Linked DNA regions of Collimonas fungivorans Ter331. The protein of the gene in region 1 interacts with the protein of each later gene in a pairwise test. Links are inferred from orthologs where the notes say so. Each region holds a gene or a part of one and is shown on either strand. Other genes may lie near its edges.

What was found.
Region 2: the proteins of ruvA (region 1) and ruvC interact in binary tests that used the Escherichia coli proteins (3 or more experiments, as listed by UniProt). The link is inferred for Collimonas fungivorans Ter331 from one-to-one orthologs.

Annotation. Positions count from the first base shown.
Region 1 is NC_015856.1:821,896-838,810, forward strand. Bases 11,754-14,578 are described here. They hold ruvA (Holliday junction branch migration protein RuvA), read left to right. Parts: upstream 11,754-12,789; coding sequence 12,790-13,368; downstream 13,369-14,578. Other genes in these bases: ruvB (Holliday junction branch migration DNA helicase RuvB), read left to right, coding at 13,461-14,519; CFU_RS03685 (YaiI/YqxD family protein), read left to right, coding at 14,572-14,578. Outside these bases: CFU_RS03610 (anthranilate synthase component II), read right to left, coding at 1-309; trpE (anthranilate synthase component I), read right to left, coding at 309-1,823; CFU_RS03620 (phosphoglycolate phosphatase), read right to left, coding at 2,032-2,730; rpe (ribulose-phosphate 3-epimerase), read right to left, coding at 2,727-3,392; Co2+/Mg2+ efflux protein ApaG, read left to right, coding at 3,562-3,936; mltA (murein transglycosylase A), read left to right, coding at 4,121-5,320; CFU_RS03640 (universal stress protein), read right to left, coding at 5,367-5,804; CFU_RS03645 (enoyl-CoA hydratase), read left to right, coding at 6,029-6,805; more of CFU_RS03685, read left to right, coding at 14,579-15,024; CFU_RS03690 (2-keto-4-pentenoate hydratase), read left to right, coding at 15,165-16,007; CFU_RS03695 (DUF2147 domain-containing protein), read right to left, coding at 16,102-16,536; CFU_RS03700 (valine--tRNA ligase), read right to left, coding at 16,619-16,915. UniProt on the Escherichia coli protein: The RuvA-RuvB-RuvC complex processes Holliday junction (HJ) DNA during genetic recombination and DNA repair.
Region 2 is NC_015856.1:4,636,102-4,645,503, reverse strand. What follows is about bases 6,692-9,402. They hold ruvC (crossover junction endodeoxyribonuclease RuvC), read left to right. Parts: upstream 6,692-7,631; coding sequence 7,632-8,174; downstream 8,175-9,402. Other genes in these bases: rsmH (16S rRNA (cytosine(1402)-N(4))-methyltransferase RsmH), read left to right, coding at 9,115-9,402; mraZ (division/cell wall cluster transcriptional repressor MraZ), read left to right, coding at 8,676-9,104; purH (bifunctional phosphoribosylaminoimidazolecarboxamide formyltransferase/IMP cyclohydrolase), read left to right, coding at 6,692-7,594. Also shown: tyrS (tyrosine--tRNA ligase), read left to right, coding at 27-1,298; dtd (D-aminoacyl-tRNA deacylase), read left to right, coding at 1,295-1,753; CFU_RS20595 (YbhB/YbcL family Raf kinase inhibitor-like protein), read left to right, coding at 1,809-2,444; CFU_RS20590 (histidine phosphatase family protein), read left to right, coding at 2,467-3,138; CFU_RS20585 (GGDEF domain-containing protein), read left to right, coding at 3,314-4,444; tRNA dihydrouridine synthase DusB, read left to right, coding at 4,530-5,546; CFU_RS20575 (Fis family transcriptional regulator), read left to right, coding at 5,668-5,901; more of purH, read left to right, coding at 6,029-6,691.

The DNA.
Region 1 (16,915 bases):
CTTGCCGTGCATGACCTGTTGCGCACGGATCACCTTGCCGCCGAACGCTTCGCCGATGGCCTGGTGGCCGAGGCAGACGCCGAGGATCGGCAGCTTGCCGGCAAACTGTTGCAGCAGGTCGACGCAGATCCCGGCTTCCTTCGGGCTGCACGGGCCTGGCGACAGGCAGATGCGGTCCGGCTTCAGTTCCTGGATCTGTTCCAGCGTGATTTCGTCGTTGCGGAAAGTACGTACATCTTCACCCAGTTCACCGAAGTATTGCACCAGGTTGTAGGTGAAGGAATCGTAGTTGTCGATCATCAGCAGCATCAGATTTCTCCATCCAGGCCGTCTTGCACCTGTTCCGCCGCGCGCAATACCGCGCGCGCCTTGTTCTCGGTTTCCTGCCATTCCATCTCGGGCACCGAATCGGCGACGATGCCGGCGGCGGCCTGCACATACAGCATGCCGTCTTTGATGACGCCGGTGCGGATCGCGATGGCGACATCCATTTCGCCGCCGAACGACAGGTAGCCGCAGGCGCCGCCGTAGATGCCGCGCTTGGTCAGTTCCAGTTCGTCGATGATTTCCATGGCGCGCACTTTCGGCGCGCCGGACAGGGTGCCGGCCGGGAAGGTGGCTTTCAGCACGTCCAGGTTGGACAGGCCGGACTTGAGCTCGCCTTCGACATTGGACACGATGTGCTGCACATGCGAATATTTTTCGATCACCATCTGGTCGGTGACCTTGACGCTGCCGGTCTCGGCGATGCGGCCGATGTCGTTGCGCGCGAGGTCGATCAGCATCACGTGTTCGGCGATTTCCTTCGGGTCGGCCAGCAGTTCGGTGGCCAGTTGCGCATCTTGTTCCGGGGTGGCGCCGCGCGGACGGGTGCCGGCCAGCGGACGGATGGTGACTTTGCGCTTGGCTTCGCCATCAGCCTTTGGCGCCGAGGTCTGTTCGTTGCGGACCAGGATTTCGGGCGAAGCGCCGACAATCTGCATGTCGCCGAAATTATAGAAATACATGTATGGCGACGGGTTCAGCGAGCGCAGGGCGCGGTACAGCATCAGCGGCGAGTCGACATACGGTTTCTTGATGCGCTGGCCGATCTGGACCTGCATCAGGTCGCCGGCCATCACGTATTCCTGGGCTTTGGCCACAGCCTTCAGGTAATCTTCTTTCTTGAATTCGCGGATGGTTTCGGTGCGCACCGAAGCCGAGGTGACCGGTGCATCGGCCGGGCGGCGCAGCATGTTGCGCAAGTCTTTCAGGCGCTGGCGGCCTTTGGAGAACGCTTCCGGCTGGGTCGGATCGGCATATACGATCAGGTACAGCTTGCCGGACAGGTTGTCGATCACCGCCAGTTCTTCCGTCAGCAGCAGCTGGATGTCGGGCAGGCCGAGATCGTCCCTGGGCGTCGAGTTGGCCAGGCGCTTTTCGATATGGCGCACCGTGTCGTAGCCGAAGTAGCCGGCCAGGCCGCCGCAAAAGCGCGGCAGGCCAGGGCGCAGCGCCACTTTATAGCGCGACTGGAATTCAGCGATGAAATCGAGCGGATTGCCTTCGCGGCTCTCGACCACCTTGTCGTTATTGAGCACTTCGATGCGCGTGCCGTAGCTGCGCAGCAGCGTGCTGGCCGGCAGGCCGATGAAGGAGTAGCGGCCGAAACGTTCGCCGCCGACCACCGATTCCAGCAGGAAGGTGTTCTTGCCGGTTTGCTGGGTTTGCGCCAGCTTCAGGTAGAGCGTCAACGGCGTTTCCAGGTCGGCAAAAGCTTCTGCGATCAGCGGGATGCGGTTGTAGCCTTGCGTGGCCAGCGATTTGAATTCGAGTTCGGTCATTGTTTCTCTCCAGGCCGCTATTGTAAAACAGCGGTGGTGTACTACAAAAAACGTTGCCTGGGCCCTAATACTGCGGAAGGAGCAGGCAGCGGCGATCTACGGACTTAGTTAGTCCAGGATTGCCAGCGTCGCCAAAGCCAGGCCTCAGGGGCGGCCAGGTAGACGGAGTGTTTTTTGTCGAGAAACATGAGTGGTTTAGATAAAGCAGTCAGTGACTTATATGTTGTGCTGCAACGAGCAGTGAAGCGACTATACCATCGGAATCGACATCTTGTATAGACTCGCCGTGATTGTATCCGTAGGGTACATTGAACACCGGGCAACCGGCGGCGCGCGCCGCCTGGGCGTCGTTGCTGGAGTCGCCGATGGCCACTACCTGCGCCGGCTGCAGCTGGAAATCGGCGCATACCGCCAGCAGCGGCATCGGGTCGGGTTTTTTCAGCGGGAAGGAATCGCCGCCGTAGACCACCTCGAAATAACCGCGCAAGCCGGTTTTTTCCAGCAGCGCTTCGGCGAACAGCAGTGGCTTGTTGGTGACGCAGGCCAGGCGCAGGCCTTTGGCGCGCATGGCTTGCAAGCCGTCCACCACGCCCGGGTAGAGCGTGGCGTAGCTGCCGTTGACCACGGCGTAGTGGCTTTGATAGGAATCCAGTGCGGCGCTGAAGCGCAGCTCCACCTCCGGCGCCGGATAATCGACGCCGAGCACGCGCCGGATCAGGTTTTCGCTGCCTTTGCCGACAAAATCGACGATCGTCTGCTGCGCCAGCGGCGCCAGGTCCAGTTCGGCGCGCATGCGGTTGACGGCGACGTGGAAATCCGGCGCGGTATCCAGCATGGTGCCGTCAAGGTCGATGATGGCGGCGGCGATGCCCTTCAGGGCGAGGATGCCTGGCGCTGCAGTGGTCATACGCTTGCCAGCTGGGTCCGCATGGCGTCGATCACGGCTTTGTAGTCAGGCTTGCCGAAGATGGCCGAGCCGGCGACAAAGGTATCGGCGCCGGCCTTGGCGGCGGCTGCGATGTTGTCGATCTTGATGCCGCCGTCGACTTCCAGCATGATTTCGCGGCCCGAGGCGTCGATGCGCTGGCGCGCTTCGGCGATTTTCTTGAGCGCTTCCGGGATGAACGACTGGCCGCCGAAACCTGGGTTGACCGACATGATCAGGATGATGTCGATCTTGTCCATCACGTAGTCCAGGTAATGCAGCGGCGTGGCCGGGTTAAACACCAGGCCGGCCTTGCAGCCGTGGTCGCGGATCAGCTGCAGCGAACGGTCGACGTGGTCCGATGCTTCCGGGTGGAAAGTAATGATGTTGGCGCCGGCCTTGGCGAAGTCCGGAATGATGCGGTCTACCGGGCGCACCATCAGGTGGACGTCGATCGGCACCTGCACATGCGGCCGGATCGCTTCCAGCACCAGCGGGCCGATGGTCAGGTTGGGAACGTAATGGTTGTCCATCACGTCGAAGTGGATCATGTCGGCGCCGTCGCGCACGACATTGCGTACTTCCTCGCCCAGGCGGGCGAAGTCGGCGGAGAGGATACTGGGAGCGATACGATAGGTTGGCATGGCGGCAATCCAGGAAGGGCGCTAAAAAGAGCGCTATTTTACCCTTTAGGCTCGCACCTGGCTGCCTTGCAGCTTGCGTCCGGGGATAAATTCGTGTGCAATGACCTGCTATATAGAGTATCTGAGAGTATCTGCAGTATTAATCAAGGAAACCCGCGAGGAAACCAGCATGGCCGCCTATGAATTTACCGTTTCTGTCAAAACGCAGTACCTGGAAGAGCAGTCCCAGCCTGACAGTTCGCACTATGTATTCGCCTATGCGATCACGATCAAGAACACCGGGCAGGTCGCGGCCCAGCTGATTTCACGCCACTGGGTGATCACCGACGCCAACAATCATGTCGAGGAAGTACGCGGCCTGGGCGTGGTCGGCCACCAGCCCCTGCTGCAGCCGGGCGAGCAGTTCGAATACACCAGCGGCACTTCGATGGCGACGCCGCAGGGTTCGATGACGGGCGAGTATTTCTGCGTGGCGGAAGACGGCGAGCAGTTCGAGGCGCGCATTCCGGAATTCATCCTGTCCCTGCCGCGCACCCTGCATTGATGCATTGGCGTTGCGCATTGACGTTGAACTATTGGGGCTGGCCGTCGTCTTTTGGGGGTACCGGTCTGGCGGGCGGCTTGCGCTCCGGCTTGCGGCCGGAAAACATGGTCCACCAGACAATGAATGCAAATAACAAGAAGGCGAAACACGCTTCGAGAGCCACTAACCACATAAAGAATCCTAAATGCTATTTAAACGTATCAGTCTACCCGCTTCTGCTGCCTTCATCATCGCACTCAGTCTAGCTGCCTGTACTACCACCCCAGTCACCCCGCCGGCGCCGGAAGGTCCGCGCCAGCCGGGCACGCCGACGGCGCCGTCCGCCGCGCCCGGCGCCAACTTGCGCGCGACCACCTTTGCCGCTCTGCCAGGCTGGGGCAGCGACGACTTGCGCCAGGTTCTGCCGGCGTTCCTGACTTCATGCTCGACCCAGGCGCGCAAGAGTGACTGGAAAGAGCCTTGTGCGGTGGCGGCGGGCCTGGACGGCAATAATGAAAGCGCGATACGGACGTTTTTCCAGTCCTTTTTCACGCCTTATCAGGTGATCAATCCTGACGGCTCGGACAACGGCCTGGTGACCGGCTACTACGAGCCCTTGTTGAAAGGTTCGCGCAAGCGCGGCGGCCCATACCAGACGCCGATCTACCGGGCGCCGGAAGACTTGCTGACGGTCGAGCTGGCCAGCATTTATCCCGAACTGAAGGGTTTGCGCCTGCGCGGCCGCCTGGTGGGGAGCAAGGTGGTGCCTTATCCGAATCGCGCTGAACTGGACAAGTCCGGCGTGCTGGCGGGCAAGGAAATCCTGTGGGTGGACGATCCTATCGACGCTTTTTTCCTGCAGGTCCAGGGTTCCGGCCGGGTCCAGATGAATGACGGCAGCAGCATCGTGCGGGTCGCTTATGCCGATCAGAACGGCTATCCCTACAAGTCGATCGGCCGCTACCTGGTGGATAAAGGCGAGCTGACCCTGGCCCAGGCTTCGGCGCAGGGGATCAAGGCCTGGCTGGCGGCCAATCCGGGCCGGCAGCAGGAGTTGCTGAATGCGAATCCGAGTTATGTCTTCTTTAAAGAGGAAAAAGTGACGGATCCGAGCAAGGGGCCGAAAGGCGCGCAAGGCGTACCGCTGACGCCGCTGCGTTCGATCGCGGTGGATCCGCAGTTCGTTCCGCTCGGCACGCCGGTATTCCTGGCGACCACGCAGCCGAACAGTAATGCGCTGCTGCAGCAGCTGGTGGTGGCGCAAGATACCGGCGGCGCCATCAAGGGCGCGGTCAGGGCCGATTTTTTCTGGGGGTTTGGCAATGAGGCCGGCGACAAGGCTGGCCGCATGAAGCAGCGCGGCATGATGTGGCTGCTGCTGCCGAAGCTGGCCGCCGCGCGCTAAGGGAATAAAGCCCGGCGCCGGCTGGCGGCGGGCCGTCGATGGCTATTTAGCGCAGGACCAGTACCGGGATCGTGGAGTGGGCCAGCACGCGCTGGGTCTTGCTGCCAAGGAATAACCGGCTAAGGCCGCTGCGCCCATGCGAAGCCATGAAGATCGCGTCGCAATGGTATTTTTCGGCGGCGCTGATGATTTCTTCGTCGGGATTGAAGGCTTGCGCTGTCAGCATTTCGCAAGGGACGCCGGCATTCCTGGCGGCGTCGGCGACTTTTTGCACATTGAGCTTGGCCAGCGCCAGCATGTTTTCTTCATAGGTGCCGGGGTCGGTGGCCATGGTGCTTTCAGCCATCGGCGAGAACGGGTAGGGCTCGGCAACCGAGAGGGCAATGATCCTGCCGCTGCTGAATTTGGCAAATTCAATCGCTGTATTGATGGCCTTGTCCGACAGGTGGGAGCCGTCGGTAGGTACAAGAATGGTTTTGAACATGGCTTGCCTCCTTCTGGTTGAAAAAGGTGTGTCGGTCAAAATCTGGCGATCTTGTCGGTAATATAGAGCCTTGATTCAAGAGCCTTGCTTAAATGTATAGACTGTTTGCAGGCAGGAAGATTCCTTGGATTTCTGTAAAGATTCCGCGTTACAGTCATCCTATCTCTTATATAGCGGCGCTACAATTAAGTTTATTCGACTCGAGTTACTAAATGGGATCTGCAATGACATACGAAAACATTCTGGTTGAAACACAAGGAAAAGTCGGCCTCATCCACCTGAATCGCCCCAAGGCCCTGAACGCCCTGAACGACCAGCTGATGAGCGAGCTGGGCGAGGCTTTGCTGAAGTTCGACGCTGATCCCGAGATCGGCTGCATCGTGCTGACCGGCAGCGACAAGGCGTTTGCCGCCGGCGCCGACATCGGCGGCATGGCCGAGCTGAGTTACATGGATGTGTTCAAGGGCGACTACATCACTCGTAACTGGGAGAAGATCCGCAGCGTGCGCAAGCCGGTGATTGCCGCCGTAGCGGGGTTTGCCCTGGGCGGCGGCTGCGAGCTGGCCATGATGTGCGACTTCATCATCGCTGCTGACAACGCCAAGTTCGGCCAGCCGGAAATCAAGCTGGGCATCATTCCCGGCGCCGGCGGCACCCAGCGCTTGCCGCGCGCCATATCGAAGTCCAAGGCGATGGACATGTGCCTGACCGCGCGCATGATGGACGCCGCCGAAGCAGAGCGCGCCGGCCTGGTGTCGCGCGTGGTGCCGCTGGAAAGGCTGCTGCAGGAAGCGCTGGAAGCGGCGATCGTGATTTCCTCGATGTCGTTGCCGGCAGTCATGATGATCAAGGAATCGGTCAACCGCGCCTATGAAACCACCCTGGCGGAGGGCATCAACTATGAGCGCCGCCTGTTCCACAGCACCTTCGCTACAGAGGACCAAAAGGAGGGCATGCAGGCCTTCCTGGGAAAACGTTTACCCGTTTTTAAAAATCTTTAACAAATCGCTTGCCATAGGGCGAAATGGTTTGCTATAGTTCGCCTCCCGTTGAGAACGACGCGAAATTACCGAGACAGCGAAGAGAAGTTAGGGCTGTTTTGAGAGTGGAGTTTGCGAGGGGAAAAGTGGGGTTGAAGGTGATGTGGTTGGTAAGAAGTTTTTCGGAAATGCGTAAAAAAGTAGTTGACGAAAAGCTGGAAACGCCACATAATCTCATCTCTCTGCTGCTGACAAACAAAACGATTTGTCGGCGCCGCGAACCGGTAAGAAGGTGACGCGAAGTAGAAGGTTCTTTAACAATTAACAGTCGATAAGTGTGGGCGTTTGATGGAAGTGCAGCGTCATTCATGTAAATGGGTGGCGTATAACTTAAAACATTAAATGTTCACAAAAGAAGAAAATAGGTCGCTTGGTTAAACAAGTGAACTGTCAGTATTTTGAGTGAGCGATAGCAGAGATGCTAGGCAGCAATGCCACAAAACAGAGATTGAACTGAAGAGTTTGATCCTGGCTCAGATTGAACGCTGGCGGCATGCCTTACACATGCAAGTCGAACGGTAACAGGGAGCTTGCTCCGCTGACGAGTGGCGAACGGGTGAGTAATATATCGGAACGTACCTTTGAGTGGGGGATAACTAGTCGAAAGACTAGCTAATACCGCATACGATCTACGGATGAAAGTGGGGGCTCGCAAGACCTCATGCTCATAGAGCGGCCGATATCTGATTAGCTAGTTGGTGAGGTAAAGGCTCACCAAGGCATCGATCAGTAGCTGGTCTGAGAGGACGACCAGCCACACTGGGACTGAGACACGGCCCAGACTCCTACGGGAGGCAGCAGTGGGGAATTTTGGACAATGGGGGCAACCCTGATCCAGCAATGCCGCGTGAGTGAAGAAGGCCTTCGGGTTGTAAAGCTCTTTTGTCAGGGAAGAAACGGGATGTCCTAATACGATGTCCTAATGACGGTACCTGAAGAATAAGCACCGGCTAACTACGTGCCAGCAGCCGCGGTAATACGTAGGGTGCAAGCGTTAATCGGAATTACTGGGCGTAAAGCGTGCGCAGGCGGTTGTGTAAGACAGGTGTGAAATCCCCGGGCTTAACCTGGGAATGGCATTTGTGACTGCACGGCTAGAGTGTGTCAGAGGGGGGTAGAATTCCACGTGTAGCAGTGAAATGCGTAGAGATGTGGAGGAATACCGATGGCGAAGGCAGCCCCCTGGGATAACACTGACGCTCATGCACGAAAGCGTGGGGAGCAAACAGGATTAGATACCCTGGTAGTCCACGCCCTAAACGATGTCTACTAGTTGTCGGGTCTTAATTGACTTGGTAACGCAGCTAACGCGTGAAGTAGACCGCCTGGGGAGTACGGTCGCAAGATTAAAACTCAAAGGAATTGACGGGGACCCGCACAAGCGGTGGATGATGTGGATTAATTCGATGCAACGCGAAAAACCTTACCTACCCTTGACATGTACAGAATCCCGAAGAGATTTGGGAGTGTTCGAAAGAAAGCTGTAACACAGGTGCTGCATGGCTGTCGTCAGCTCGTGTCGTGAGATGTTGGGTTAAGTCCCGCAACGAGCGCAACCCTTGTCATTAGTTGCTACGAAAGGGCACTCTAATGAGACTGCCGGTGACAAACCGGAGGAAGGTGGGGATGACGTCAAGTCCTCATGGCCCTTATGGGTAGGGCTTCACACGTCATACAATGGTACATACAGAGGGCCGCCAACCCGCGAGGGGGAGCTAATCCCAGAAAGTGTATCGTAGTCCGGATTGTAGTCTGCAACTCGACTACATGAAGTTGGAATCGCTAGTAATCGCGGATCAGCATGTCGCGGTGAATACGTTCCCGGGTCTTGTACACACCGCCCGTCACACCATGGGAGCGGGTTTTACCAGAAGTAGGTAGCCTAACCGTAAGGAGGGCGCTTACCACGGTAGGATTCGTGACTGGGGTGAAGTCGTAACAAGGTAGCCGTATCGGAAGGTGCGGCTGGATCACCTCCTTTCTAGAGTTTGCATGAAAGTTAAGCGTCCACACTTATCGTCTGTTAGTTAAGAAGAACAGGTATCGGTCAAAGGCTGTCGTGCAGAGATGCATGGTAGTTGATGGTAGGCTCGTACTGATCCAAGCGGGTCTGTAGCTCAGTTGGTTAGAGCACCGTGTTGATAACGCGGGGGTCGTTGGTTCGAGCCCAACCAGACCCACCAAAGATTTCCGGGGGTTTAGCTCAGCTGGGAGAGCACCTGCTTTGCAAGCAGGGGGTCGTCGGTTCGATCCCGTCAACCTCCACCAAGTTTCCTTGGTGAGAAATAGAAATGTCAAACCTAAGTCGGTGCGCAGGAGCGGCATTGGGATTTAGGTTTGGTCTTTTTAAGATCAAAAGCAATAACTGTTCTTTAACAATTTAGAAGAAGTAGTAAAGATTCGTCCATGACAAGACATTGTTGTGGATGGGTATGATTGTATCAAATCAAAAAGTATGTAAAGAGTTCTCAAAAGAGTCCATGGGCGCAAGCTGCATGGACAATGCGAAAACACTTTGGATACGGCAAACGCTAAACTCATAGAAATACCTCTATAACCGCTTTTTACTTGTGAACGCAGGTAGAAGCTAAAGTTATAGGGACAAGTGAATAAGTGCACATGGTGGATGCCTTGGCGATATCAGGCGATGAAGGACGTAGTAGCTTGCGATAAGCTGCGGGGAGCTAGCAAACAAGCTTTGATCCGCAGATTTCCGAATGGGGAAACCCGGCCCTAGTGGTCATTGCATACTGAATACATAGGTATGCAAAGCGAACGCGGCGAACTGAAACATCTAAGTAGCTGCAGGAAAAGAAATCAACCGAGATTCCCAAAGTAGTGGCGAGCGAAATGGGAACAGCCGCAAGTTTTAGCAGTGGACATAGTAGAACGACTTGGAAACGTCGGCCATAGAGGGTGATAGCCCCTTATACGAAATGATCATTGTGGAACTAAGCTTGCAACAAGTAGGGCGGGACACGTGTAATCCTGTCTGAACATGGGGGGACCATCCTCCAAGGCTAAATACTCGATATCGACCGATAGTGAACCAGTACCGTGAGGGAAAGGCGAAAAGAACCCCGGAAGGGGAGTGAAATAGATCCTGAAACCGTGTGCATACAAACAGTAGGAGCGGACTTGTTCCGTGACTGCGTACCTTTTGTATAATGGGTCAGCGACTTACATTCAGTGGCAAGCTTAACCGTATAGGGAAGGCGTAGAGAAATCGAGTCCGAATAGGGCGTTCAGTCGCTGGGTGTAGACCCGAAACCAAGTGATCTACTCATGGCCAGGATGAAGGTGCGGTAACACGCACTGGAGGTCCGAACCCACTAATGTTGAAAAATTAGGGGATGAGCTGTGGGTAGGGGTGAAAGGCTAAACAAACTTGGAAATAGCTGGTTCTCTCCGAAAACTATTTAGGTAGTGCCTCAAGTATCACCATCGGGGGTAGAGCACTGTTATGGCTAGGGGGTCATCGAGACTTACCAAACCATTGCAAACTCCGAATACCGATGAGTGCGAGCTTGGGAGACAGACGCCGGGTGCTAACGTCCGACGTCAAGAGGGAAACAACCCAGACCGCCAGCTAAGGTCCCAAAGATTGGCTAAGTGGCAAACGAAGTGGGAAGGCTAAAACAGTCAGGAGGTTGGCTTAGAAGCAGCCATCCTTTAAAGAAAGCGTAATAGCTCACTGATCGAGTCGTCCTGCGCGGAAGATGTAACGGGGCTAAGCCAGTCACCGAAGCTGCGGATATCAATTTATTGATATGGTAGGAGAGCGTTCTGTAAGCCTGCGAAGGTGTCTTGTAAAGGATGCTGGAGGTATCAGAAGTGCGAATGCTGACATGAGTAGCGATAATGGGGGTGAAAAGCCCCCACGCCGTAAGCCCAAGGTTTCCTGTTCAACGTTCATCGGAGCAGGGTGAGTCGGCCCCTAAGGCGAGGCAGAGATGCGTAGCTGATGGGAAGCAGGTTAATATTCCTGCACCGTCGTTAGATGCGATGGGGGGACGGATCGCGGAAGGTTGTCCGGGTGTTGGAAGTCCCGGTTCCTATATCAGAGAAGGCTGTTAGGCAAATCCGGCAGCGTAATTCAAGGGTATGGGACGAGCCAATTTATTGGTGAAGCAATCGGAAGTGGTTCCAAGAAAAGCCTCTAAGCTTCAGTCTAACGAGACCGTACCGCAAACCGACACAGGTGGGCGAGATGAGTATTCTAAGGCGCTTGAGAGAACTCGGGAGAAGGAACTCGGCAAATTTGTACCGTAACTTCGGGATAAGGTACGCCCATGTAGTTTGACTGGCCTGCGCCAGAAGGACGAAAGGGCTGCAATAAAAAGGTGGCTGCGACTGTTTAATAAAAACACAGCACTCTGCAAACACGAAAGTGGACGTATAGGGTGTGACGCCTGCCCGGTGCTGGAAGATTAAATGATGGGGTGCAAGCTCTTGATTGAAGTCCCAGTAAACGGCGGCCGTAACTATAACGGTCCTAAGGTAGCGAAATTCCTTGTCGGGTAAGTTCCGACCTGCACGAATGGCGTAACGATGGCCACACTGTCTCCTCCCGAGACTCAGCGAAGTTGAAATGTTTGTGATGATGCAATCTACCCGCGGCTAGACGGAAAGACCCCATGAACCTTTACTGTAGCTTTGCATTGGACTTTGAACCAATCTGTGTAGGATAGGTGGGAGGCTTTGAAGCGGGGACGCTAGTTCTCGTGGAGCCAACCTTGAAATACCACCCTGGTTTGTTTGAGGTTCTAACCTTGGTCCGTTATCCGGATCGGGGACAGTGCATGGTAGGCAGTTTGACTGGGGCGGTCTCCTCCCAAAGTGTAACGGAGGAGTTCGAAGGTACGCTAGGTACGGTCGGACATCGTGCTAATAGTGCAATGGCATAAGCGTGCTTAACTGCGAGACTGACAAGTCGAGCAGGTACGAAAGTAGGACATAGTGATCCGGTGGTTCTGTATGGAAGGGCCATCGCTCAACGGATAAAAGGTACTCTGGGGATAACAGGCTGATTCCTCCCAAGAGTTCATATCGACGGGGGAGTTTGGCACCTCGATGTCGGCTCATCACATCCTGGGGCTGTAGCCGGTCCCAAGGGTATGGCTGTTCGCCATTTAAAGTGGTACGTGAGCTGGGTTTAAAACGTCGTGAGACAGTTTGGTCCCTATCTGCCGTGGGCGTTGGAAATTTGAAGGGGGCTGCTCCTAGTACGAGAGGACCGGAGTGGACGAACCTCTGGTGTACCGGTTGTCACGCCAGTGGCATTGCCGGGTAGCTAAGTTCGGAAGAGATAACCGCTGAAAGCATCTAAGCGGGAAACTTGCCTTAAGATGATATTTCCCGGGAACTAGATTCCCCTAAAGGGTCGTTCGAGACCAGGACGTTGATAGGCTGGGTGTGGAAGCGTAGTAATACGTTAAGCTAACCAGTACTAATTGCCCGTGAGGCTTGTCCCTATAACCTTAGCAGGTTATATGATGAGCTTTTTTGTTTGCCAAGGTGACTATCCTCAACGATAGCAACACCGTTTGGACATTCATACCCAACCGGGTTCACTCACCCTAGTGAACTCGGTATAAAAAACTACTTCTTCTAAATTGCGTTCTTTGTTGCTCCAACCGGAGAACAAAAACGATACAAGTTATGCCTGATGACCATAGCGAGTTGGTACCACCCCTTCCCATCCCGAACAGGACCGTGAAACGACTTTGCGCCGATGATAGTGCTGCAACCAGTGTGAAAGTAGGTCATCGTCAGGCTTTTATTAAAAAACCCTCTGCATTCAACATGCAGAGGGTTTTTGCTTTGGGTTTTTGGTTTGCATGACCGATAATTTCCCGCAATTTCATCTTTCCGCTAACAAAACCACTGTGTTTTTACCCAGTTGTCCTGTATGATTCATTGATTCACATAAAGGCCATACTGCGATGATAGGTCGTCTTTCCGGGATTCTGCTCGAAAAAAATCCTCCCCAATTATTAATTGACTGCAATGGCGTCGGCTATGAGGTCGGTGTGCCGATGAGCACTTTTTATAATTTGCCGGGGCTGGGCGAGAAGGTTGCCTTGCTGACTCACCTGGCGATACGCGAAGATGCGCATGTGCTGTATGGCTTCGGCACTGCCGAGGAACGGAATGTTTTCAAGCAGCTGATCAAGATCAGCGGCGTCGGCGCCCGCACCGCTTTGTCCATCTTGTCGGGCATGTCGGTGCAGGATCTGGCGCAGGCGATCACCATGCAGGAGGCCGGCCGCCTCACCAAGGTGCCCGGCATCGGCAAGAAAACCGCCGAACGCCTGTTGCTCGAACTGAAAGGCAAACTGGGAGCCGACCTGGGACCGGTCGGCAGCCATCATGCCAGCGACATCAGCGGCGATATCCTGAATGCCCTGATTGCACTCGGTTATTCCGACAAGGAAGCGATGCTGGCGCTCAAGCAGCTGCCGGCTGACGCCAGCGTGTCGGACGGTATCAAATTGGCACTGAAAGCCCTGTCCAAGTTGTAATCGGGCAGGCTAAAGCTGATCATTATTGCTTTATTGATGGTGTAGATGTCTTTTTTTATATCTAATCGCTACAGTCTGGCTACAATCCGACCATGAGTATCCAAACCGACGATTTCGCCGAACAACGCATTATCGCTGCCACGCCTGCTTCGCCGAATGAAGAGGCGATCGAGCGCGCGCTGCGGCCGAAGCAGCTGGACGAGTACGTCGGCCAGGAAAAAATACGCGACCAGCTGCAGATATTCATTACCGCCGCCAGGCAGCGGCGCGAAGCTTTGGACCATACCTTGCTGTTCGGTCCGCCGGGCCTGGGCAAGACCACATTGGCGCATATCATTGCGCGCGAAATGGGCGTCAACCTGCGCCAGACTTCGGGCCCGGTGCTGGAACGCGCCGGCGACCTGGCTGCGCTGCTGACCAATCTCGAAGCCAATGACGTGCTGTTCATCGATGAAATCCATCGTTTGTCGCCGGTGGTGGAAGAAATCCTGTATCCGGCGCTGGAAGATTATCAGATCGATATCATGATCGGCGAAGGCCCGGCAGCGCGCTCGGTGCGCCTCGACCTGCAGCCGTTCACCCTGGTAGGCGCGACCACACGCGCCGGGATGCTGACCAATCCGCTGCGCGACCGCTTCGGCATCGTCGCCCGCCTGGAATTCTATACGCCGCAGCAATTGAGCAAGATCGTCACGCGCAGCGCTTCCTTGCTGGGGGCGCCGATCATGGACGATGGCGCTTTCGAAATCGCCAAGCGCAGCCGCGGCACGCCGCGCATCGCCAACCGCTTGCTGCGCCGGGTGCGCGACTACGCCGAAGTCAAAGGCAATGGCGAAATCACCAAGCCGATGGCGGATGCGGCGCTGGTGATGCTGGATGTCGATCCGGTCGGTTTCGACATCATGGACAGGAAACTGCTGGAAGCGGTGCTGTTCAAGTTCGGCGGCGGTCCGGTCGGCCTCGACAACCTTGCCGCCGCCATCGGCGAAGAACGCGACACGATCGAAGATGTGCTTGAACCGTATCTGATCCAGCAGGGATACCTGCAGCGCACGCCGCGCGGCCGCATTGCAACGCCGCTGGCATACACCCATTTTGGCGTGGCGGCGCCGCGCACCGGGCCGAACGGTGAGTTATGGGGGCAAAATTAATTCGCCGATTTCACCCACAGATGCCGATGCAGCAACCGGACAGCTGGCGGCAATGCAGATCTGGGTTGACGCCGATGCATGTCCCGGCGTCATCAAGGAAATCCTGTTCCGTGTCGCCGACCGGTTGCAGATCGTGGTGACCCTGGTAGCTAACAGGTTGTTAAGGGTGCCGCCTTCGCGCTTCATCAAGGCGGTCCAGGTGGCATCCGGTTTCGACGTCGCCGATCGTGAAATTGTTCGATTGCTGCAAGCGGGCGACTTGGTGATTACCGCCGATATCCCGCTGGCGGCCGATGTTCTTGAAAAGGGTGGCAACGCCTTGAATCCGCGAGGCGAGTTTTATACTAAGGACAACATTCAACAGCACCTGACGATGCGCAATTTCATGGATGAGCTGCGCGGCAGCGGCGTCGAAACCGGCGGTCCGGCGGCATTCAGCCAGAGCGACCGCCATCTGTTCGCAGCACAGCTTGACCGGTTTTTGCAGAAGTCGCGGAATCGATAAGTGTTTCTGATCAAGGCAGGACCGCGGGCCCGGTGTCGTCCCGCAATCCAGGTGTCGAAATGTCAATATTTCTGCGCTTGTGTAAAAATTGAACGTCACAGACAATACGATAGCCTTCACTAATAGTGTGCAAGTCAACCATGCTTATGTCTACCAAAGCTAACCGTTACGCCAACCAGCTTCTGGATGCGCGGGCGCGTGCCAAATTGATGCCGCTGCTGTCGGCCGCCGACGCGCTCTCGCCGATGGATGGATACGATATCGGCAAGCGCATCCTGGACGCCAGCATCGGCCAGGGCGATACCCCGGTCGGCCGCAAGGTCGGCTTCAGCAACCGCACCATCTGGCCGAAATACGGCATCACCGAAACCATCAATGCGCCGATCTGGGCGCACGTATTCGACAGTACAGTGCGCTACGCCGAAGATAACCGCGGCATCCAGAGCCTGGAAGGGGCGCTGCAACCGCGCATCGAACCGGAAGTAGTGTTCAGCCTGGGGCGGACGCCGGCGCCGGACGCCGACCTGGAAGAAATCGCCGACTGCATCGAATGGATGGCGCACGCCTTTGAAATCGTGGTGTGTCCTTTCCCGGACTGGAAGTTCGAAGTGGTTGATGCGATCGCCGCGTTCGGCTTGCACGGCACGCTGATCATCGGCGAGCCGCACATGCTGTCGACGACGACCCGTCGCAATCTCGCCAGCATGCTGGCCAACGCCAGCGTTTCGCTGTCTTGCTGCACTGAAGATTCGGTGACCCTGTGCGGCGCCGGTTTCGGCAGCGACGTGCTGGACAGCCCGGTGCACGCCTTGTGGCATTTGCACCAGGTGCTGAATGCGCAATCGCAGTTCACGCCTTTGCAGGCCGGAGAAATCATCACTACCGGCACCTGGACTGATGCCTATCCGGTGCAGGCAGGACAGACCTGGGTCACGGCATTTTCAGGCATCGCGCTGCCGGGCCTGACGGTATCCTTCGTGTAATCCGGCTGCTGCAGGGTATAGCGCCAGGCGAATAAAAATGCCGTTCAGCGAATCGCTTGAACGGCATTTTTTTTAGGAACAGCTGGCGAAGCAATTACTCTTCGCGCAGCCAGGTCTGGGTGCGGCCAAGCATCGGTACGCCGATATAACCGCGTACATTCAGTTTCTTGCCATCATCGGCGAGCGACATCTTGCTTTTGTAGACCTTGCCGTTGTCCGGATCAAGAATGGTGCCGCCGTTGTACTCGTTGCCATCCTTTTTCATGCCATTGATGATGGTCATGCCGAGGATAGGCTGGTCTTTCAGCTCGCCCTGGCATTTCACGCATTTCGGATTCTGGTCCTGGCTGGGATCGCGCAGCAGCTTTTCGATCTTGCCCCGCAGTTCGCCGTTGGCTTCGCTGATACGGATCAGCGCCTTGGGCTTGCCGGTATGGTCATCGATATTTTTCCACAGGCCGACTGCCGAGCTGGTGTCCTGGGCGAAGGCGCCGAAAGCCAGCAAAGCGGTGCTGGCGACGGCTGTCATCAAAAGTTTCTTCATGTTTTTGTCTCCTGTCTCTATCGCACCAGCTGCATTGCTGCAGGCCGGTGCAATCATTATTAAGAAATCAAGATACTTTTAATTTTGCAAACTGTTCGCGAAGTTTCTCAAGGGTACTCGAAAAATTGACCAGGCGTTCTCGCATTTGCGCAACCACCTGTTCCGGTGCTCTTGCTACAAAACTCTCATTGCCTAGCTGGGTCTCGGCTTTCGCCATCTCACCTTCAATACGAGTGATTTCCTTGCCCAAACGTTCCCGTTCAGCAGCAACATCAATTTCTACCTTGAGCAACAGCTTAGCATCGCCCACTATGGAGACCGGCGCAGGCGATTCGGGTAGAGTCTCTACTACTTGCACCTCTGA
Region 2 (9,402 bases), 3.8 Mb from region 1 along the record:
ATTTTCGCTGGATTTTAATTCCCTATATGGCTCACGATTCCCACAACGCATCACCGAAGGCAGCCGCTGCCGTTGAAAACACCCCCTTGGTCCTGTCGGACCGGACCCAGGAGGCGCTGGCGATCACCAAGCGCGGCGTCGACGAACTGCTGATCGAGAGCGACTTTGCGCGCAAGCTGCAGCGCTCCGAGCAAAGCGGCAAACCCTTGCGCATCAAATTGGGCCTGGACCCGACCGCGCCCGACCTGCACCTCGGCCATACGGTGGTGCTGAACAAGATGCGGCAACTGCAGGATCTCGGCCATAACGTGATTTTCCTGATCGGCGACTTTACCTCGATGATCGGCGATCCGTCGGGGCGCAACGTGACGCGGCCGCCGCTGACGCGCGAACAGATCGAAGAAAACGCCAAGACCTATTTCGCCCAGGCCAGCCTGGTGCTGGATCCGGCGCGCACCGAAATCCGCTACAACTCGGAATGGTCGGACCAGCTGGGCGCGCGCGGTATGATCCAGCTGTCGGCGAAATACACGGTGGCGCGGATCCTGGAGCGCGAGGATTTCACCAAGCGTTACAAGGCCGGCACCCCGATCTCGGTGCATGAGCTGCTGTACCCGCTGATGCAGGGCTACGATTCGGTGGCGCTGGAGTCGGACCTGGAACTGGGCGGCACCGACCAGAAATTCAACCTGCTGGTCGGCCGCGAGCTGCAGAAGGATTACGGCCAGGAGCCGCAGTGCATCCTGACCATGCCGCTGCTGGAAGGGCTGGACGGCGTCGAGAAGATGTCCAAGTCCAAGGGCAACTACATCGGCATCACCGAGCCGGGCAACACCATGTTCGCCAAGATCATGAGCATTTCAGACGTCATGATGTGGCGTTACTACGAGCTGCTGTCGTTCAAGTCGCTGGCGCAGATCGCCGCCTACAAGGCGCAAGTCGAAGGCGGCCAGAATCCGCGCGACATCAAGGTTGCGCTGGGGCAGGAAATCGTGGCGCGCTTCCACAACCAGCAAGCGGCGGAAGACGCCTTGAGCGACTTCAACAACCGCGCCAAGGGCGGCATCCCGGACGATATTCCTGAACTGACGCTGAGCGGCGCGCCGCTGGGCATCGGCCAGCTGCTGAAACAAGCCAATCTTTGCCCGTCGACCTCGGAAGCGCTGCGCATGGTGGAGCAGGGCGGGGTGCGGATCGACGGCGCGGTGGTCAGCGACAAGGGCTTGAAAGTCGACGCCGCCACCTTCGTGATACAGGTCGGCAAGCGCAAGTTCGCCCGGGTGACCTTGACCGCATGATCGGCCTGCTGCAGCGAGTCAGCCACGCCAGCGTGGCGGTCGACGGCCTGACTATCGGCGCCATCGATGGCGGCCTGATGGTGCTGCTGTGCGCCGAGCGCGGCGACCGTGAAAAAGAAGCGGACGCGCTGCTGGCCAAGCTGCTGGCCTATCGCGTGTTCGCCGACGACGCCGGCAAGATGAACCGCAGCCTGAGCGACATTGGCGGCGGCCTGCTGCTGGTGCCGCAATTCACGCTGGCGGCGGATACCCAGTCCGGCACCCGGCCTTCGTTCACGCCGGCGGCGGCGCCAGAAGAGGGGCGCCGCCTGTTCGACTATTTCGCCGGCCAGGCCGCCAGCCGGCACCGGCAGGTCGCGACCGGCCGTTTTGGCGCCGACATGAAAGTGTCTTTGACCAATGACGGCCCGGTGACCTTCTGGCTGCAGGTAAAACCGCCGGCCGCCAAAGCGTAAGTCCCGGGTAATCCGCTTTTGCTGTAGCCTGATTACTTTACGACAGGAGCTTACCGTGAACCTCTGGAGCCATTCTTTCAACGACGGTGCCTATCTCCCCGGCGAATTTGCTTTCGCGGTAGTGCATCCCGAGACCCACGTCACCTTGTCCGCCAACCACAACCCGCACCTGGGCTGGGGCGAACCGCCCGCCGGCACAAAATCGCTGGCGCTGGTCTGCTGCGATCCCGACGTGCCGTCGCGCGGCGACGATGTCAACCAGGAAGGCAAGACGGTGCCGGCAGAACTGCCGCGCGTCGATTTTTTCCACTGGGTGCTGGTCGACCTGCCGCCGCATGCGACGTCGATTGAAGCCGGAACCTTCAGCGACCGCGTCACCTCGCGCGGCAAGCCGGGTCCGGAAATCTACGGCAGCCCGATTCCTGGCGCGCGCCACGGCCTGAACGACTATACCGGCTGGTTTGCCGGCGACGCCGCGATGAGCGGCGATTATTTCGGCTACGACGGCCCGTGCCCGCCATGGAACGACGAGACCGTGCACCGCTATGTTTTCACCGTGTACGCGCTGGACATCGCGCGCTTGCCGGTGGACGGCAAATTCACCGGCCAGCAAGCGCTGGCGGCGATACGCGGACACATCCTGGGCGAGACCTCGATCGTCAGCCTGTACACCCTGAATCCCGCCTTGTAAGCGCCAGCCCTGCAGAAAGCCCATGCCAACTACCGAAATCCTGCTGATACGCCACGGCGAAACCGACTGGAACCTGGAGCGCCGGCTGCAAGGCCACCTGGACATTCCGCTCAATCCGACCGGCCAGCGCCAGGCGCTGGCGTTGGCGCGCAGCCTGGACGGCATCGCCCTGGACGCCGTTTTTTGCAGCGACCTGCAGCGCGCGCAACAAACCGCCGCACCTCTGGCCGAAGCGCGCGGCATGGCCCTGCGCCTCGAAAGCGGGTTGCGGGAGCGTTGCTACGGCGCGCTGGAAGGCTTGCGTTATCCGGAAGCGGCCGAGCGTTTTCCTGAAGCCTATGCGGCGCTGATGGCGCGCGCTGTCGATGTCCGGTACCCGGCCGGCCAGCACGTGGCGGAAACCATGCGCGAATTCTACGCAAGGGCGGTGGCGGCCCTGTCGGCTTTGCTGGCGCCGGGCGATCTGCGTCCGAATTTGTGTCGGATTGCGGTAGTCACGCACGGCGGGGTGCTCGACTGCATTTACCGTTTTGCCCACAAGCTGCCGCTGGAGCAGGCGCGCAGTTGCGATATTTTCAATGCAAGCATCAACCGCCTGAGCTGGAATCCGGAATGGCCGCAGCCGTTGCGGGTGGACGGCTGGGCCGACGTGGCGCACCTGGACGCCTTGTCGCTGGATGAAATCGACCAATAAGCGCGGTTTGCAACATTGATGCCGCTGGCGGTTTTCCGCTTATGTTGGGCTTTCGCGGCAAGTGCCGGGAATCGCTATAAATCTGTATAAGCTGTTGCAAAAACAGTTGCGATAAAAGCAGCGTGCTTGTGCTAATCTTGCTAACAAGAATTAAAACAACAGCGGGACTGCCAGCATGAAACTTAATCTCTTTCCCTCCTGGGCGCAGCGTACCGCTGCCCCTGTGCCGTTGGCCGAAGTGGTTGATGCGGCCGCGGGGAAACAGAGTGCGCCCGCCACCACGGCGCCGGCGCTGAACGATGAGCAGCTGGCGCTGGTCGGCGTGTTGCACCAGTTGCTGCAAACCCTGCCCCAGGCCTATAGCGGCCGTGAAAGCGTGAAACGCCTGTGCCAGATGGTCCTGCCTGCCAGTCCGCATATCCGGCTGGTGTGGGTCGGTTTCTGCCAGGACGATTCGGAAGCGACCATCAAGCCGGCGGCAATTGTCGGTAAGGCGCTGGACGAGTCGGATAACTGGCAACTGGCCAAGGATTGTTTCGACTACGTTGCGCCGTTTGCCCAGGTCGCCGATTGGGAGGCTGGCCACGACAGCGATTTCCATGCCCTGTTTACCCCTTGGCAAGCGCATCCCGAGCGTTGCTCGGCCAAGGCTGCGCTGGCCATACCGCTGCGTTCGGAAAAAGCCCGCATGCACGGCATGATGGTGTTTTACGCCGACAGCGAGGATTATTTTTCGGAAACCGGGTTTGCCTCGTTCCAGGCTTTCGGCCATGTCTGTGAAGTGATCTGGAAGCAGTCCAACCTGTCGCACCTGCTCACGCGCCAGGCGCAGCTTGATTCGCTGACCGGCTTGCTGACCCGGCGCCGCATCGTGCACGTCTATGAAGAAGCGGTGGCGGCTACAGTCGTCGACGAGTCGCCGTTATCCATCTTGTACTGCCAGCTGGACGATTTCCACAAGATCAACGACCTCTACGGCTGGGCGGTGGCCGACAATATCCTGGCGGCGTTCGCCAAGGATACCGGCGCCCAGCTGCGCAAGACCGACAGCGGCGGACGCTGGAACGCCACCGAATTCCTGTATGTGTTGCCGGCTACCGACACGGTCGACGCCGATAACCTGGCCGAGACTTTCCTCGGCCATTTCAAGCACCATCCGGTGAACATCGAAAACTGGTCGATCCGGCTCGCGCTGTCGATAGGAGTGGCCACTTACGGCGCCGACGGCCGCGGCCTGGATGAGCTGATCCACTACGCCACCCAGCATCTGCGCAGTTCCAGCACCTCGGCCGAAGACGAACTTTGATTGTGCAAAACCCCGCTTGCCTCGGCAATCGGGATAAAATGACGCCTTTCCCCTTGTGATTCCATCTCGAGTCAGTGACGCCGTCGTGAATATTGGCCCTTATTTCCTGCGTAACAACGTCTTTGTGGCGCCCATGGCGGGCGTCACGGACAGACCGTTCCGGCAGCTCTGCAAAGAGCTGGGCGCCGGCTATGCGGTGTCGGAAATGGCAGCCTCCAATCCGCGCCTGTGGCAGACCGAGAAGACTTCGCGCCGCATCAACCACGATGGCGAGATGGAGCCGCGGGCGGTGCAGATCGCCGGCGCCGATCCGCTGATGCTGGCGGAGTGCGCAAAATACAATGTCGACCACGGTGCGCAGATCATCGACATCAACATGGGGTGTCCGGTCAAGAAAGTGTGCAACAGCTGGTGCGGTTCGGCTTTGTTGCAAGATGAGCAACTGGTGGCGAAGATCTTGGAAGCGGTGGTGAGCGCGGTCGACGTGCCGGTCACGCTGAAATTCCGCACCGGCTGGGACCGCCTCAACAAGAACGCCTTGAATATCGCGCGGCTGGCGCAAGCCAGCGGCATCGCCATGCTGACCTTGCATGGCCGCACGCGCGCTGACGGCTATAGCGGCGATGCCGAATACCAGACGATTGCCGCGGTCAAGGCCGCGGTCACGATCCCGGTGGTGGCCAACGGCGACATCGCGACGCCGGAAAAAGCACGGCAAGTGCTGGAGTACACCAAGGCCGACGCCATCATGGTGGGACGTGCGGCGCAGGGCCGGCCGTGGATTTTCCGCGAGATCGAGCACTATTTGCGCACCGGGGAATATTTGCCGGCGCCGCTGGTGACGGAAGTGCAACAGCTGATGGATGAACACCTGCGTGCGCATTATGGATTTTATGGCGATTACCTGGGAGTGCGCACCGCCCGCAAGCATATCGGCTGGTATGTGCGCGATTTGCCCGGCGGCGAAGCATTTCGGCAACGCATGAACCTGCTGGAAGATTGCGGCCAGCAGCTGGCCGCAGTAAATAGCTTCTTCGAATCGCAGTTTGCGTTTGGGGAGCGGTTACAATACGGTGTGGCCGAGCAGATGCTGGCGGCCTGAATCAGATCAACTAGAAACAGATGCAGGAATTTCCCGGCAGGCGGGCACCAGGTGGGCATGACGCCATGGACCGAACGCTGATGGAACTGCCTGAATCCTAAAAAAAGAACAGTAAAAAAGAATGAGCAAAGAAAGTATCCAAGACGTGGTGAAGCAAAGCCTTGAAAAATATTTCAAGGACCTGGGCGAGCAGCCGCCGTCGAATGTGTATGACATGGTGATTTCCACGGTCGAAAAACCGGTGCTGGAAGCCGTGATCGCGCGCGCCGAAGGCAACCAGTCGCATGCCGCCGAAATGCTGGGCATCAATCGCAACACCTTGCGCAAGAAATTGCAGCAGCACGGTCTTTTGTAGCAGGCAGTCCAAGGATCAGCGGCGCCAAGCCAGAAACTGACAGCAAGCTGCCGTCCTCGCTAAAGGAGGCAGTGTTTCCCGCCAATGATGTATTTATCCGTTTTCCTTCCCTTCCAGAGTTTTCATCATGATTAAACAAGCCCTCATTTCCGTATCCGACAAAACCGGGATACTTGATTTCGCAAAAGAGTTGTCGGCGCTGGGCGTGAATATTCTGTCGACGGGCGGCACCGCCAAGCTGCTGGCCGATAACGGCATCAAGGTCACCGAAGTGGCGGATTACACCGGTTTCCCGGAAATGCTCGACGGCCGCGTCAAGACCCTGCATCCGAAAGTGCACGGCGGCATCCTGGCGCGCCGCGACTTTCCTGAGCATGTGGCGGCCCTGGCGCAGCACCAGATCCCGTTGATCGACATGGTGGTGGTAAATCTCTATCCGTTCCAGCAGACCATCGCCAAGGAGCAGTGCTCGCTGGAGGACGCGATCGAGAATATCGACATCGGCGGCCCGGCCATGCTGCGCTCGTCGGCCAAGAACCATAAGGATGTGATCGTGCTGTGCGATCCCAGCGATTATGCGGGCGTGCTGGCCGAGCTGAAGGCGCACGACGGCGAAGTCGGCTACGGCACCAAGTTCGCGCTGGCGAAGAAGGTGTTCGCCCATACCGCCCAGTACGATGGCGCCATCACCAATTATTTCACTTCGCTGGGCGAAGACAAGCAGCACGCTACCCGCAGCGCTTATCCGGAAACGCTGAACCTGCATTTCGAAAAAGTGCAGGAAATGCGTTACGGCGAAAACCCGCACCAGTCGGCGGCGTTTTACCGTGATACCCGCCATGTCGAGGGCGCGCTGGCCAATTACAAGCAGCTGCAAGGCAAGGAACTGTCTTACAACAATATCGCCGATGCCGATGCGGCCTGGGAATGCGTCAAGACTTTCAGCGAAACCGCCTGCGTCATCATCAAGCACGCCAATCCTTGCGGCGCGGCGATCGGCAACAATCCGCTGGAGGCGTATAGCAAGGCGCTGCAGACCGACCCGACTTCGGCTTTTGGCGGCATCATCGCCTTCAACCAAGAGCTGGATGGCAACGCGGCTGAAGCGGTCGCCAAGCAGTTCGTTGAAGTGATCATCGCACCGTCCTTTACTGAGCAGGCCAAGCAGGTGTTTGCCGCCAAGCAGAACGTGCGTTTGCTGGAAATCCCGCTGGCGCACAACATCAACTTGCACGATTTCAAGCGCGTCGGCGGCGGTTTGCTGGTGCAATCGCCGGATGCGCGCAACGTCGCCCTGAGCGAACTGAAAGTGGTGAGCAAGAAGCAGCCGACCCAGCAGCAGCTGCAGGACCTGATGTTTGCCTGGCGCGTCGCCAAGTTCGTCAAGTCGAACGCCATCGTGTTTTGCGGCAACGGCATGACGCTGGGCGTCGGCGCCGGCCAGATGAGCCGGGTCGATTCCGCCCGCATCGCTTCGATCAAGGCGCAGAATGCAGGTTTGTCGCTGGTCGGTTCGGCGGTGGCTTCGGATGCGTTTTTCCCGTTCCGCGACGGCCTGGATGTGGTGGTCGACGCCGGCGCCACTTGCGTGGTGCAGCCGGGCGGTTCGATGCGCGACCAGGAAGTGATCGATGCGGCCGACGAACATGGCGTGGTCATGCTACTCACCGGCACTCGCCACTTCCGTCACTAAGCAGCAGCGACCGGCGCTTCGGCCATCGTCTGGGTATATGAAAATCCTCGGTATCGACCCCGGTCTGCGGACCACAGGTTTTGGCGTCATCGACAAGCAGGGCAACAAGCTCAGCTATATCGCGTCGGGCACCATCAAGACGCCGGACGCCGATCTGCCGCAGCGCCTGAAGGTGATCCTGGCCAGCGTTTCGGAGGTCATCCGCACCTATGCGCCGGATTGTTCGGCGATCGAAAAAGTCTTCGTCAACGTCAATCCGCAATCGACGCTGCTGCTCGGGCAAGCCCGGGGCGCGGCGATTTGCGCTTTGGTCAGCGCGGATTTGCCGGTGGCTGAATATACCGCGCTGCAGATCAAGCAGGCGGTGGCCGGCCATGGCAAGGCGCAAAAGCAGCAGGTGCAGGACATGGTGCAGCGGCTGCTGCAGTTGCCCGGCTTGCCGGGCACCGACGCCGCCGATGCGTTGGCGGTGGCGATCTGCCATGCCCATAGCGGCGATGCGCTGGCGCACCTGAGTGCGCTGGCGCCGGGTCTGGCCAAGAAGGGTTTGCGGGTGCGCGGCGGCCGGCTAGTGGGTTAAGCCACTATTGTTGTCAGCCTAGTTCCCGAATGTGGTGCATTGTTCGAGGCTGGTTTCTATCGTTACAGCAGGATTTCATTTTATTCCGTCATCTGCAGCAGTTCATCCCGCGCTATCAAGTCGCCTACTCCCCGCTTTATCTGCGATCTGTCTCATTTTGCATGTAGGAAGGCTCGTTCAATTGTGAACCTTTGTTTCAGCAAAATCGCGGCAAACACATGTGTATATCTAAGAGCTGACATTTACATATCGCGCTAAGTCCTTCATTTATTTAGTAATTCAATGTAAGAACATTCTCGGTCGATTGTTAGATACCAGCGCTAAGTCATTGACTTTACTCGAGTATTTTGCAATTGCCGGCAGCTAAATGGCTTGACCTAGAATAGTGCATCCTCTAAAGTGGGTGGAAGTGTGGAAAAGTGTTTTTTTGTGGGGCATTTGCAGAGCGGTTTTACATGCCGGCAGAGAATATTTTCAAGATTAAATTAAGGAGCGTGTGCGGTGTTTCAGGGTGCGTCAGCATTAAATCTCGATGCGAAAGGGCGGATGGCAGTGCCGTCCAAGCATCGTGACGCGCTCACCATCCAGTGCGAGGGGCGTTTGACGCTGACCAAGCACCCGCACGGCTGCCTGCTGCTGTTTCCGCGCCCGATATGGGAAAGCCACCGCGAACAGATCGCGGCCTGGCCGATGTCGGCGCGCGCCTGGCAGCGGATTTTCCTGGGCAATGCCTCCGACGTCGAACTGGATTCGGCCGGCCGGATCCTGGTGGCGCCTGAGCTGCGCTCGGCCGTCGGCCTGACGCGCGAGGTGATGCTGCTGGGCATGGGAAGCCATTTCGAGATTTGGGATGCGGCCAAGCTGGCCGAGAGCGAGTCGCAAGCAGTTGCGGCTGGCATGCCCGAAGTGTTAAGCAATTTTTCGTTCTGACGGGCCTGCCATGAGTGAATCAGTGGTGCCCGAGTTCCAGCACCGCACCGTGTTATTGGATGAGGCTGTCAGTGCGTTGGCGATTACCGGTGCGCGTGCGGACGGCATTTATGTCGACGGCACTTTCGGGCGCGGCGGCCATAGCCGCAAGATCCTGCAAAGCCTGGGGCCGCGCGGCCGCCTGATCGCTTTCGACAAGGATCCGCAGGCGATCGCCACTGCGGCCGAGATAGCCGATCCGCGTTTCGAGATCGTGCACGACAGCTTTGCGACGATGGCGCAGGCATTGCAGGAAAGA